DNA from 3 places in the Kitasatospora sp. NPDC092286 genome. Region 2 is predicted to be linked to each of the others. Evidence: riboswitches for the same ligand, from Rfam matches in the RefSeq annotation. Region 2 holds a riboswitch; each other region holds the start of a gene.

Region 1 (3,265 bases), on a different contig from region 2:
GTTGGCCGAGAGCGCCTTGCCCTCGAACTGGTAGGCGCCGTCCTCGTGGAACTCGGAGGCGGCGACGTCCAGGGCGAGCGCGATGTCCTTGCCGGGGACGTAGCCGGCCTTCTGGATGGCCTCGACGATGAGGTCCAGGGCCTCGCGGTTGCTGTCCAGGTTCGGCGCGAAGCCGCCCTCGTCACCGAGGCCGGTGGACAGGCCGCGCTCCTTCAGCACGCCCTTGAGGGTGTGGTAGACCTCGACGCCCCAGCGGACGGCCTCGGAGAAGGACTCCGCGCCGATCGGGGCGATCATGAACTCCTGGATGTCGACGTTGGAGTCCGCGTGCGAGCCGCCGTTGAGGATGTTCATCATCGGGACCGGCAGGACGTGCGCGTTCGGGCCGCCCAGGTAGCGGAACAGCGGCAGGTCGCTGGCCTCGGCGGCGGCGTGCGCGACGGCCAGCGAGACGCCCAGGATGGCGTTGGCGCCGAGCGAGGACTTGTCCGGGGTGGCGTCCAGGTCGAGCATGGCCTGGTCGATCAGGCGCTGCTCGGTGGCGTCGTAGCCGACCAGCTCCGGGCCGATCTGCTCGATGACGGCCAGAACGGCCTTCTCCACGCCCTTGCCGAAGTAGCGGTTCTTGTCACCGTCGCGAAGCTCCAGCGCCTCGAAGGCGCCGGTCGAGGCACCCGACGGGACAGCGGCACGGCCGGTGCTGCCGTCGTCGAGGCCGACCTCGACCTCGACCGTGGGGTTCCCACGCGAGTCGAGAATCTCACGGGCTACGACGACATCGATGGACGGCACGAGGCATCTCCTAGCGGAAGCAGGGGTCCGGCTGACGGTGATGATGTCGGCGGGACGATTGCGGAGTCGTTACGACCAGAGCCTAACCGCACGGGCTCTCAGGGCCACGCTGACCTCGGTCCCGTCTCAGCGTGTGGCCTGCCTACCCACCGGTAGTTCACCTGGTTGCCCCATGGACGGGGCCGGAAGCGGGCGAAGGGGGCCGAATCCGGCCCCCTTCGCCCGCTGTCGCCTGTGCGGGACTCAGCCGAGGGTGAGCACCTGGCCGGGGACGATCAGGTTCGGGTTGCCGCCGACGGTGCCGCGGTTGCCGTCGTACAGCGCCTGCCAGCCGCCGGAGACGCCCTGGGCGGCGGCGATGGTGGACAGCGTGTCGCCGGACTGGACGGTGTAGCCGTGACCGCTCTTCGGCGCGGCGGCCGGGGCGCTCTGGGCGGCCGCCGGGCGGAAGTCCTGGCTCGCGGCCTGGCCGGCGTACTGCTGGTAGACGCTCTGGTGGCTGGTCCAGTACCAGGCGCCGTTGTTCTGGTACCAGTACACCTTCGCGTCGGCGTCCCAGCCGGCCTTGCCGGAGAAGCCCGGGGCCTGGGTGTTCTGCTGCGCGGGCTGGGCGGGCTTCGCGGCCGGCTGCGGGGCCTGCTGCTGGACGGGCTTCTGCGCGGGCTTCTGGGCCTGCGGCTGAACCGGCTTCGGCTGGGCCGGCTTCGGCGTGGCGGGCTTGGCGGCGGCGGAGGTGTCGACCGCGGCCGGGGCGCCGCCCTTGGTCAGGCCGGCCTTCTGGGAGCAGACCGGCCAGGCGCCCGGCCCCTGCGAGGCGAGGACCTTCTCCGCGACCGAGATCTGCTGGGCCTTGCTGGCCTGGTTGGCCTGCGCGGCGTACGCGTTGCCGCCGTACGCCTTCCAGGTGCTGGAGGTGAACTGCAGGCCGCCGTAGAAGCCGTTGCCCGTGTTGATGCTCCAGTTGCCGCCGCTCTCGCACTGGGCGACCGCGTCCCAGGTGGAGGCGGGGGCGGCCGAGGCACCGGAGGCGGTGAGGAGCGGCATCGCGAGTCCGACGCCGGCCACACCGGCGACGGCGATGGCCTTCTCGGCCTGGGTACGACGACGGTGACGGCCAGTTCCAACGAACAGCATGAAGATGTCCCTCTCCGCACGCCTGCGAGGTGAGCTGTCGGGTTCGGACCGGGAGGTGGCCCGGCCGCGTCACGCGGAACGTCTCGGCCCGCGCGGGCGGCTTCACCCCAAGCCGTGGGGGACGGCAACAAACCTGGTTCCCCCGCCCCTGCCCAAGGGTTCTGGTCGATTTCCCGTGACGCGGCGGGCAGGATTCGGCGTCCCGCGCACGAGGTCCGCAGCAGCGGACTCCAGGGAGGTTAGACAGATCATCACATCAATCACAAGCTCATATCGCCCACATCACACAGAAATTACGGCCCGTGGTCATGCGCCTACCAACCGAGGTGCTATGTCCGGTTTAATGGTGATTCAGGCCACGTGGAGCGGGTCGACGGCACCCGACTGACGCGCCGGAAACCTCAGTCGACGGTCTCGGACGACGGCCTCTCCGGGGTGAATTCGACCGGCAGTTCACGAAGTCCACGCATGATCAGACCACCGCGCCACCGCAGATTCTCCGGGCTTTCGGCAAGCCGCAGATCGGGCAGCCGGGAGAGCAGCGTGGCCAGTGCGGCCCGGCCCTCCAACCGGGCCAGCGGGGCGCCGATGCAGTAGTGGATGCCGTGCCCGAAGCCGAGGTGCGGGTTGTCCGTCCGGGCCAGGTCGAGGGTGTTCTCGTCGGAGAACCGCGCCGGGTCCCGGTCCGCCGCCGCGAGCACCACCAGCACCGGGTCACCGACCGGGATGTCCACCCCGCCGATGGTCAGCGGGGTGGTGGCGAAGCGCCAGGTGGCCAGCTCCACCGGGCCGTCGTAGCGCAGGAGTTCCTCGATGCCGGTCTCCAGCAGCGCGGTCTCGCCGCGGACGATCGAGTCCTGCAGCAGGGCCCGCTGGCCGGGGTTGCGCAGCAGCGCGTAGGTGCCGTTGCCGATCAGGTTGACGGTCGTCTCGAAGCCGGCGAAGAGCAGGATGAAGGCCATCGCCGCGGCCTCGTTCTCGGTCAGGTGCTCGCCGTGGTCACTGGCCCGGATCAGACCGGAGATCAGGTCGTCGCCGAGGTCGGCCCGCTTGCGGTGGATCAGCTCCAGCAGATACGCCCGCATCTTCCGTACCGCGCGCCCGACGCCACCGCGCTGACCGCCGCCGTGGCGGATCATCATGCCCGCCCAGTCCCGGAAGTCGTCCTGGTCCTCGGACGGCACGCCGAGCAGGTCGCAGATCGCGTAGATGGGCAGCGGGAAGGCGAACTCGTGGATCAGGTCCGCCGAGCCGCGCTCCGCGAAGCCGTCGATCAGCCGGTCGGTGAGCTGCTGCACCCGCGGCTCGAACTCGGCCACCCGGCGCGGCGTGAACGCCT
Region 2 (3,265 bases):
CCTCGCCGACGACCACCCGGACGCGCTCGCCGTGCTCACCCGCCTGCTCGACCCGGACCTGCTCGCCGAGCGGCCCGGGATCCGCCCGCTGGCCCTCGACCGGTACGGCCTGGTGCTGCGCCTGGACCACCCGCACGGCCACCGCGACGTCCGTCTGGTCTTCCCCGAACCCGCCCGGGACGCGGAAGAGTTCGGCCACCGGGTACACCAGCTGCTGACCGCCGCGCACCGCGCGCTGCCCGCCCACCGGATCTGAACCAGGCCACCGGTCAACGTGGCTGACCAGACGTCAACTTCCCTTGGCGTCACGTAAAACGAAAACGGCCGGCCCGGCTCGCGAGAGGATTTCTCGCGAGCCGGGCCGGCCGACTGGGCGTGTCCCGCGCCCAGGGTGCCACTGTCGGTGCGGCGATCACCCGGTCGAGCGGTCACCCGACATGACCATCCCGAGTGGCCGTACGCCCCGCACCCAGCGGTGGTTCTGATGCCCGATCAGATGGCGACGCCGTGCGCCCGCAGGTAGGCGATCGGGTTGACGTCCGTGCCGTACCCCGCACCGGTGCGGATCTCGAAGTGCAGGTGCGGACCGGTCACGTTGCCGGTCGCGCCCGAAAGGCCGATCTGCTGGCCGGCGGTGACGGTCTGGCCGATCCTGACGCCGATCGAGGACAGGTGCGCGTACTGGGCGTACTTGCCGTCGGCGAGCTTGATCTCGACCTCGTTGCCGTAGGCGCCGCCGTTGCCGGCCTTCACCACGGTGCCGCCCGCGACGGCGCGCAGCGGGGTGCCGGTGGAGACGACGAAGTCGGCGCCGGTGTGGTGGCCGGAGGACCACATCGAGCCGGCCACGCCGTAGGCGGTGCCGAGCTTCGGGCTGGCGACCGGGGAGACGTAGCTGGCGACGCCGGCCACGGTAACCGGGGCCGGGGTGGCGGGCTTGGCGACCTCGATCTTGGTCTGGACCGGGGTCTGCGGGGCGGGCTTGACCGGCTTGGCGGTCTGAACCGGCTTCGGCGCGGCGGCCGGAGCGGCCGGAGCAACCGGGGCGGCCGGCTTGGCGGCCTCGGCCGGAGCGGCGGCCTTGGCGCCGAGCGCGAGCTTCTGGCCCGGGAAGATCAGGTTCGGGTTGGCACCGACGACCGAGCGGTTCTGCTCGTACAGCGCCTGCCAGCCACCCTCGACCTGCTTGGCGTCGGCGATCTTCGACAGGGTGTCCCCGCCGACGACCTGGTAGCTCTGCTCGACCGGCGCGGCTGCCGGGGCGGCCTGCTGCGGGGCGGCGGCCGGGGCGGCGTCGGCGGTCGAGGAGTTGCTCTGCCGGGGCTTCGCGGCCGGCGCGGTGTGGGCCTGGGCGCTGATCGCGGTCACCAGCGGAAGGGCGAAAGCGGCGCCGGTGACGGCGGTGGCGATACCGATGCGGGCGGCGCGGGGCAGGGCGATACGACGAGCCTGTGCGGGCATGGAAGATTTCCTCTCCGACGCCTACGAGGTGAGCTGTCGGGTTCGGGCTGGAGTTGCCCGGCCGCAATGCGGCTTCACCCCAAGCCGGACCGTGAATTCCGGTCCGGCGACTTACCTTTGGGTCCCCCGCTCCTGCCGTACAGAGTTCAGTTCGCACCACCGGGCAGCGGCAGGACTAGGCGTTCCACCCGGTGGCCGCCCGGGCCGTGGCCGGGCGGTCGCTGAACTAAAACCCATCCGTACGGGCTAAGCAATGTCGATCACGTGAAGTCACCACAAAGCCCCGAGGCGTCGTGACACTCCGAATGATCGGCTGCACAGTACGCACACAATCCATTGACCTGGAGCGACCGCCCGGCGACACTCCGCCGATATCCGCGTCAGTACGCATGCGATCACCTACGGAATGCCATTCGCCGACACACCCCCCGGTGACCCTTGTCACGTCGGCCCGCGGGGCGCACGATCGGGCGGTGGCCACCTCCGAGGCCGGCACCCTGCGCCTGGGCACCGCGCAGGGTCGCTGGGTACTACTGGCGACGGTGCTCGGCTCCAGCATGGCGATGCTCGACGGCACCGTGGTGAACGTCGCCCTGCCCCGGATCGGCGCCGATCTGGGCGCCCCCCTCGCCGCCTTGCAATGGACGCTCAACGCCTATCTGCTGACCCTGGCCGGGCTGATCCTGCTCGGCGGCGCGCTCGGCGACCGCTACGGCCGCCGCCGGGTGTTCCTGATCGGCGTGGTCTGGTTCGCGGTCGCCTCGGCGGCCTGCGCCGCCGCGCCCACCATCGGCGTGCTGGTCATCGCCCGCGCCGTGCAGGGCATCGGCGGCGCCCTGCTCACCCCCGGCTCACTGGCGATGCTCCAGGCCGTCTTCCACCCGGACGACCGCTCGGCGGCGGTCGGCCTCTGGTCCGGCCTCGGCGGGGTGTCGGCCGCGGTCGGGCCGTTCCTCGGCGGCTGGCTGGTGGACGGCCCCGGCTGGCGGTGGATCTTCCTGCTGAACGTCCCGCTCGCCGTCCTGGTGGTCGCGGTGGCGGCCCGGCATGTGCCGGAGAGCCGGGACGAGAGTGCGACCGGCCGGTTCGACGTCCTCGGCGCACTGCTCGCCGCCCTGACCCTGGGCGCGATCACCTACGCGCTGACGGCGGCCGGTGGAGGGGTGTCCGCGTCCGTCTGGGTGACCGGCGTGGCCGGCCTGCTGCTGGGGGCGGCCTTCGTCTCGGTGGAGCGCCGCAGCCCGGAGCCGATGCTGCCGCTCGGCCTCTTCTCCTCCCGGCTGTTCACCGCGGTGAACCTGGTCACCCTCTGCGTGTACGCGGCCTTCAGCGGAGTGTTCTTCCTCCTGGTGGTGCAGTTGCAGACGGTCTCCGGGTTCTCCCCGCTGGTCTCCGGGCTGTCCCTGATCCCGGTCACCGTCCTGATGCTGGCCCTGTCGGCACGCGCCGGGCGGCTCGGCAAGCGGATCGGCCCGCGGCTGCCGCTCACCGTGGGCCCGCTGCTCTGCGCGGGCGGTGTGCTGCTGATGCTGCGGATCGGCCCCGGCGCCTCGTACTGGGCGGACGTGCTGCCCGCCGTCACCGTGCTGGGCTGCGGGATGGTGCTGCTGGTCGCGCCGCTGACCGCCACGGTGCTGGCGGCGGTGGAGGTCCGGCACGCGGGCATCGCCAGCGGTGTCAACAACGCCGCCGCCCGGGCCGCCGGCCTGCTCGCGGTCGCCGCCCTGCCCGCCCTGGCCGGTCTCAGCGGCGAGGCCTACCGGGTGCCCGCCTCGGTGGACTCGGCCTTCCACACCGCGATGCT
Region 3 (3,265 bases), on a different contig from region 2:
GGGAGCGCGCCCGGGACAGATAGCCCTCGGGGTCGGTGGAGAGCATCAGCTGGACGGTCTGCGCCAGGCCGCCGGCCCGGTACTCGGCGCCGGCGACGGTGGCGAGGTCGCCGCGCAGCCGGTTGAGCTCGTCCTGGCCGACGGCGATCTGCTGCTGGAGCGTGCCGGCCTCGCTCTGCAGCCGCTGCTGCGCGTCCAGCGCCGCGTTGTACTTCTCCGACGCCTGTTCGGCCTCGTCGTACAGCTGGTCGATCCGCACCTTGACGTCCTTGCGGTTCTGCGGCCCGTCCGGTGAGCCCGGGGCGGCATGGGCGCTGCCGCCCACGGCCACGCCCAGGACGGTGGTGGCCGCCGCGGTCAGCACCAGCGCGCGGGCGAGGGTGTGCGCACCCGACTGTGGGGAACGGCGGTGCACGGCCATCCGACTGCGGCTCCAATTCTGCGTCCCGGCCTGTGGCCGCTCCGGTGCGGGCGGCTCTGGAAGCGGGTGTCCGGTGGCAGACGTTAGCGAGTCCGGGCGAGCGAGTCCAAACCCCTACCAACCCGAATATTTGACCCTGAATCGGACAGGCGTCCGGCCGGCCGGAAAAGCCGCAGGCCCGGCCTCCCGCGAGGGAGACCGGGCCTGCGAAAGCCTGACTCGGGGTCAGAGCCGCACGATGGTGGAGACCGGCATGTTGGAGGCCGACTCGTAGCGGACCGAGGCGCCGGGCTTGGGCGCGTGGATGACCTGGCCGCCACCGACGTAGATGCCCACGTGGTGGTTGTCGCCGTAGAAGATCACCAGGTCGCCGGGCTGGGCGTTGGCGATGTTCGAGCCGATCCGGGTGCCGGCGTTGGCCTGGGCCTGCGAGGTGCGCGGCAGCGACACGTTCGCCTGGGCGTACGCCCAGCTGGTGAGGCCGGAGCAGTCGAAGGAGTTCGGGCCGGTGGCGCCGTAGACGTACGGCGCGCCGAGCTTGCTCTCGGCGGCCGCGATCGCGGCGGCGGCCCGCGAGCCGTTGGCGGCCGGGGCGCTGGGCGCGGACGACGTGGACGGCGTGGACGGCGTGGACGACGCCGACGGCTTGGTGACGGGCGAGGATGACGGGGTGCCCAGGTCGCCGCGGCCGTTGTCGCGGGATGCCCGGTCGGCCTCGGCCTTCGCGGTCGCCTTGGCGGCGTCCGCCTTGGCCTTGGCCTCGGCGGCGGCCTTCTCCTCGGCCGCGCGCAGCGCCTCGCGCTCCTGCTCGGTCAGCGTGTTGAGCAGTTCCTGGGCCTTGGCCAGCTTGCCCTGGATCTCCTCCTTGGAGGCCTTCAGCTGCTGGGTGGTGGCCTCCAGCTCGCCGAGCTTGTTCTGGGCCTCGGTGCGGTCCTGGTCGAGCCTGCGCTGCTGCTCCTGGAGCTCCTTCAGCTGGCCCGACTGCGAGCTGCCGGCCTGTGTCAGGGTGCCGGCCTGGGTGAGGAAGTTGTCCGGGCTGGAGGAGAGCATCAGCTGAACGGTCGGCGATATGCCGCCGTTGCGGTACTGCTCGCCGGCGATCTCGGCGAGGCCGCCCTGCAGATCGGTCACCTGCGACTGCTGGCGGGCCACCTTGTCCTGGAGCTCGCCGACCTGCTTCTGCAGCTCCTGCTGCTTGGCCTGGGCGCCGTTGTACTGCTCGGTGGCGACCTCGGCCTGCTCGTTGAGCTTGTCGACCTGCTCCTTGACCTGATCCTTGGTCGGCGTCGGGTCGGCGTGCGCGCCCGACTGCGCGGAGAGGGCCACGGCCGCTGCGGCGGCCGCGGTCAGGATGGAGACGCGGGCACGGCCGGCGGGCTTGGGACGACGATGGGACGCCACGAAGGCGGACTCCTTCTTCCTACGTCCGCCTACCGGGTGAGCTGACGGGTTCGGGCCGGAAGCGTGCCCTACGGCGCCTCACCGACCGTTCCACCGGTCGACCTGGCGCCGATTCACCCCGGAGGAACTTGGTTCCCCGGCTCCGCTCCACAGCGTCCCCGACTGCTGGACTCCCCGTCGGGCAGTCACCTGCCCCGCTGCTTCACGAACTCGACGGTAACCCCCGCCGTCACCCGGGATGGGTGATCGACTGCACGGTGGTTCGAGGCATGACCCTAGTAACAGAACCGTGATCCGTTCAAATCCTTGTCAGAAAAAAGACGGAAGAATACCCAAGTTCATTTGTGAATATGACCGAATGTGATCACAACCGCACGCGGGGCTGATCATTACTCACAATGCGGGTCGAGAGCGCCCGACCGGGGCGTGTCCCACATCACAGCAGTGGGCCGGCCCGGCCGGGCGTGTCGACCTATCAGGGAATGTCCGGATCGGGGGCTTCTGCCCCCAATCGACGAACCGTCAGACCCGGCGGATGGCGTTGATCTTCATCGCGTCGGCCTTCATCACCTTCACCACGTCACCGGTGTGCGGCGCGTGCACCACCATGCCGTTGCCGATGTACATCGCGACATGGCTGCGGTCGTCGCGGTAGATGATCAGGTCACCGGGCTGCGCCTGGTCCAGCGAGGGGACCCGGGTGCCGACGCCGGCCTGCGCCTGCGAGGTGCGCGGCAACGAGACATTGGCCTGCTTGTACGCCCAGACCATCAGACCGGAGCAGTCGAAGGTGCTCGGCCCGATGGCACCCCAGACGTACGGCGAGCCCTGCTTGCTCATCGCCTTGGCGACGGCCACCCCGGCGTACCCGCCGGCCTGCGGCAGGCTGCTCAGGTCGGTGCGCTCGCTGCCGCGCGAGGCCCGGTCGTCCTGCTGCTGCTGCGCCTTCAGGGCGGCCCGGTCGGCCGCGCTGAGCGAGTTCAGCAGCGTCTGGGCCTCCTTGAGCTTCTGGTTGACGTCCGCCTTGGCCTGGTTCAGATCCTTGGTGGTGCTGTCCAGGGAGGCGAGGACGGCGGCCGCCTCGGCCTTCTGCTGGTCCAGGCGGCGCTGCTGGTCCTGCAGGCCCTTGAGCGCCTCGGACTGGCTGGAGCTGGCCTGCTGGACGCTGGAGGCCTTGTCCAGGTAACCCGACGGGTCGGAGGAGAGCATCAGCTGCACGGACGGGTCGATGCCGCCGGTGCGGTACTGCTCGCCCGCCACCTCGGCCAGCCCGGCCTGAAGCTGCGTCATCTGGTCCTGGCCGCGGGCCACCTGGTCCTGGAGCTGGTCCGCCTGCTTGCGCAGCTGGTCGGCCCGCTCCTTGGCGCCGTTGTACTTCTCGGCCGCCTGCTCCTGCTCCTCGTTCAGCTGGTCGATCTGCGCCTTCACGTCCTCCTTCTTGGG

The links. Region 2 has a riboswitch for cyclic di-AMP ahead of ACIQIB_RS05660 (peptidoglycan DD-metalloendopeptidase family protein). Riboswitches for the same ligand answer to the same signal wherever they lie in the genome.
Region 1: another riboswitch for cyclic di-AMP. It lies ahead of ACIQIB_RS27445 (transglycosylase family protein); the one in region 2 lies ahead of ACIQIB_RS05660 (peptidoglycan DD-metalloendopeptidase family protein).
Region 3: another riboswitch for cyclic di-AMP. It lies ahead of ACIQIB_RS29080 (NlpC/P60 family protein); the one in region 2 lies ahead of ACIQIB_RS05660 (peptidoglycan DD-metalloendopeptidase family protein).

Annotation. Positions count from the first base shown of each region.
Region 1 covers NZ_JBIVRD010000030.1:100,324-103,588, reverse strand. The annotation lists gene eno (phosphopyruvate hydratase) at 1-792, opposite strand, end outside; gene ACIQIB_RS27445 (transglycosylase family protein) at 1,036-1,926, opposite strand; cyclic di-AMP (ydaO/yuaA leader) riboswitch at 1,932-2,103, opposite strand; gene ACIQIB_RS27440 (cytochrome P450) at 2,328-3,265, opposite strand, start outside.
Region 2 covers NZ_JBIVRD010000003.1:249,631-252,895, forward strand. The annotation lists gene ACIQIB_RS05655 (DUF2470 domain-containing protein) at 1-256, shown strand, start outside; gene ACIQIB_RS05660 (peptidoglycan DD-metalloendopeptidase family protein) at 493-1,461, opposite strand; cyclic di-AMP (ydaO/yuaA leader) riboswitch at 1,465-1,623, opposite strand; gene ACIQIB_RS05665 (MFS transporter) at 2,019-3,265, shown strand, end outside.
Region 3 covers NZ_JBIVRD010000034.1:81,352-84,616, forward strand. The annotation lists gene ACIQIB_RS29075 (NlpC/P60 family protein) at 1-421, opposite strand, end outside; gene ACIQIB_RS29080 (NlpC/P60 family protein) at 647-1,822, opposite strand; cyclic di-AMP (ydaO/yuaA leader) riboswitch at 1,833-1,987, opposite strand; gene ACIQIB_RS29085 (NlpC/P60 family protein) at 2,345-3,265, opposite strand, start outside.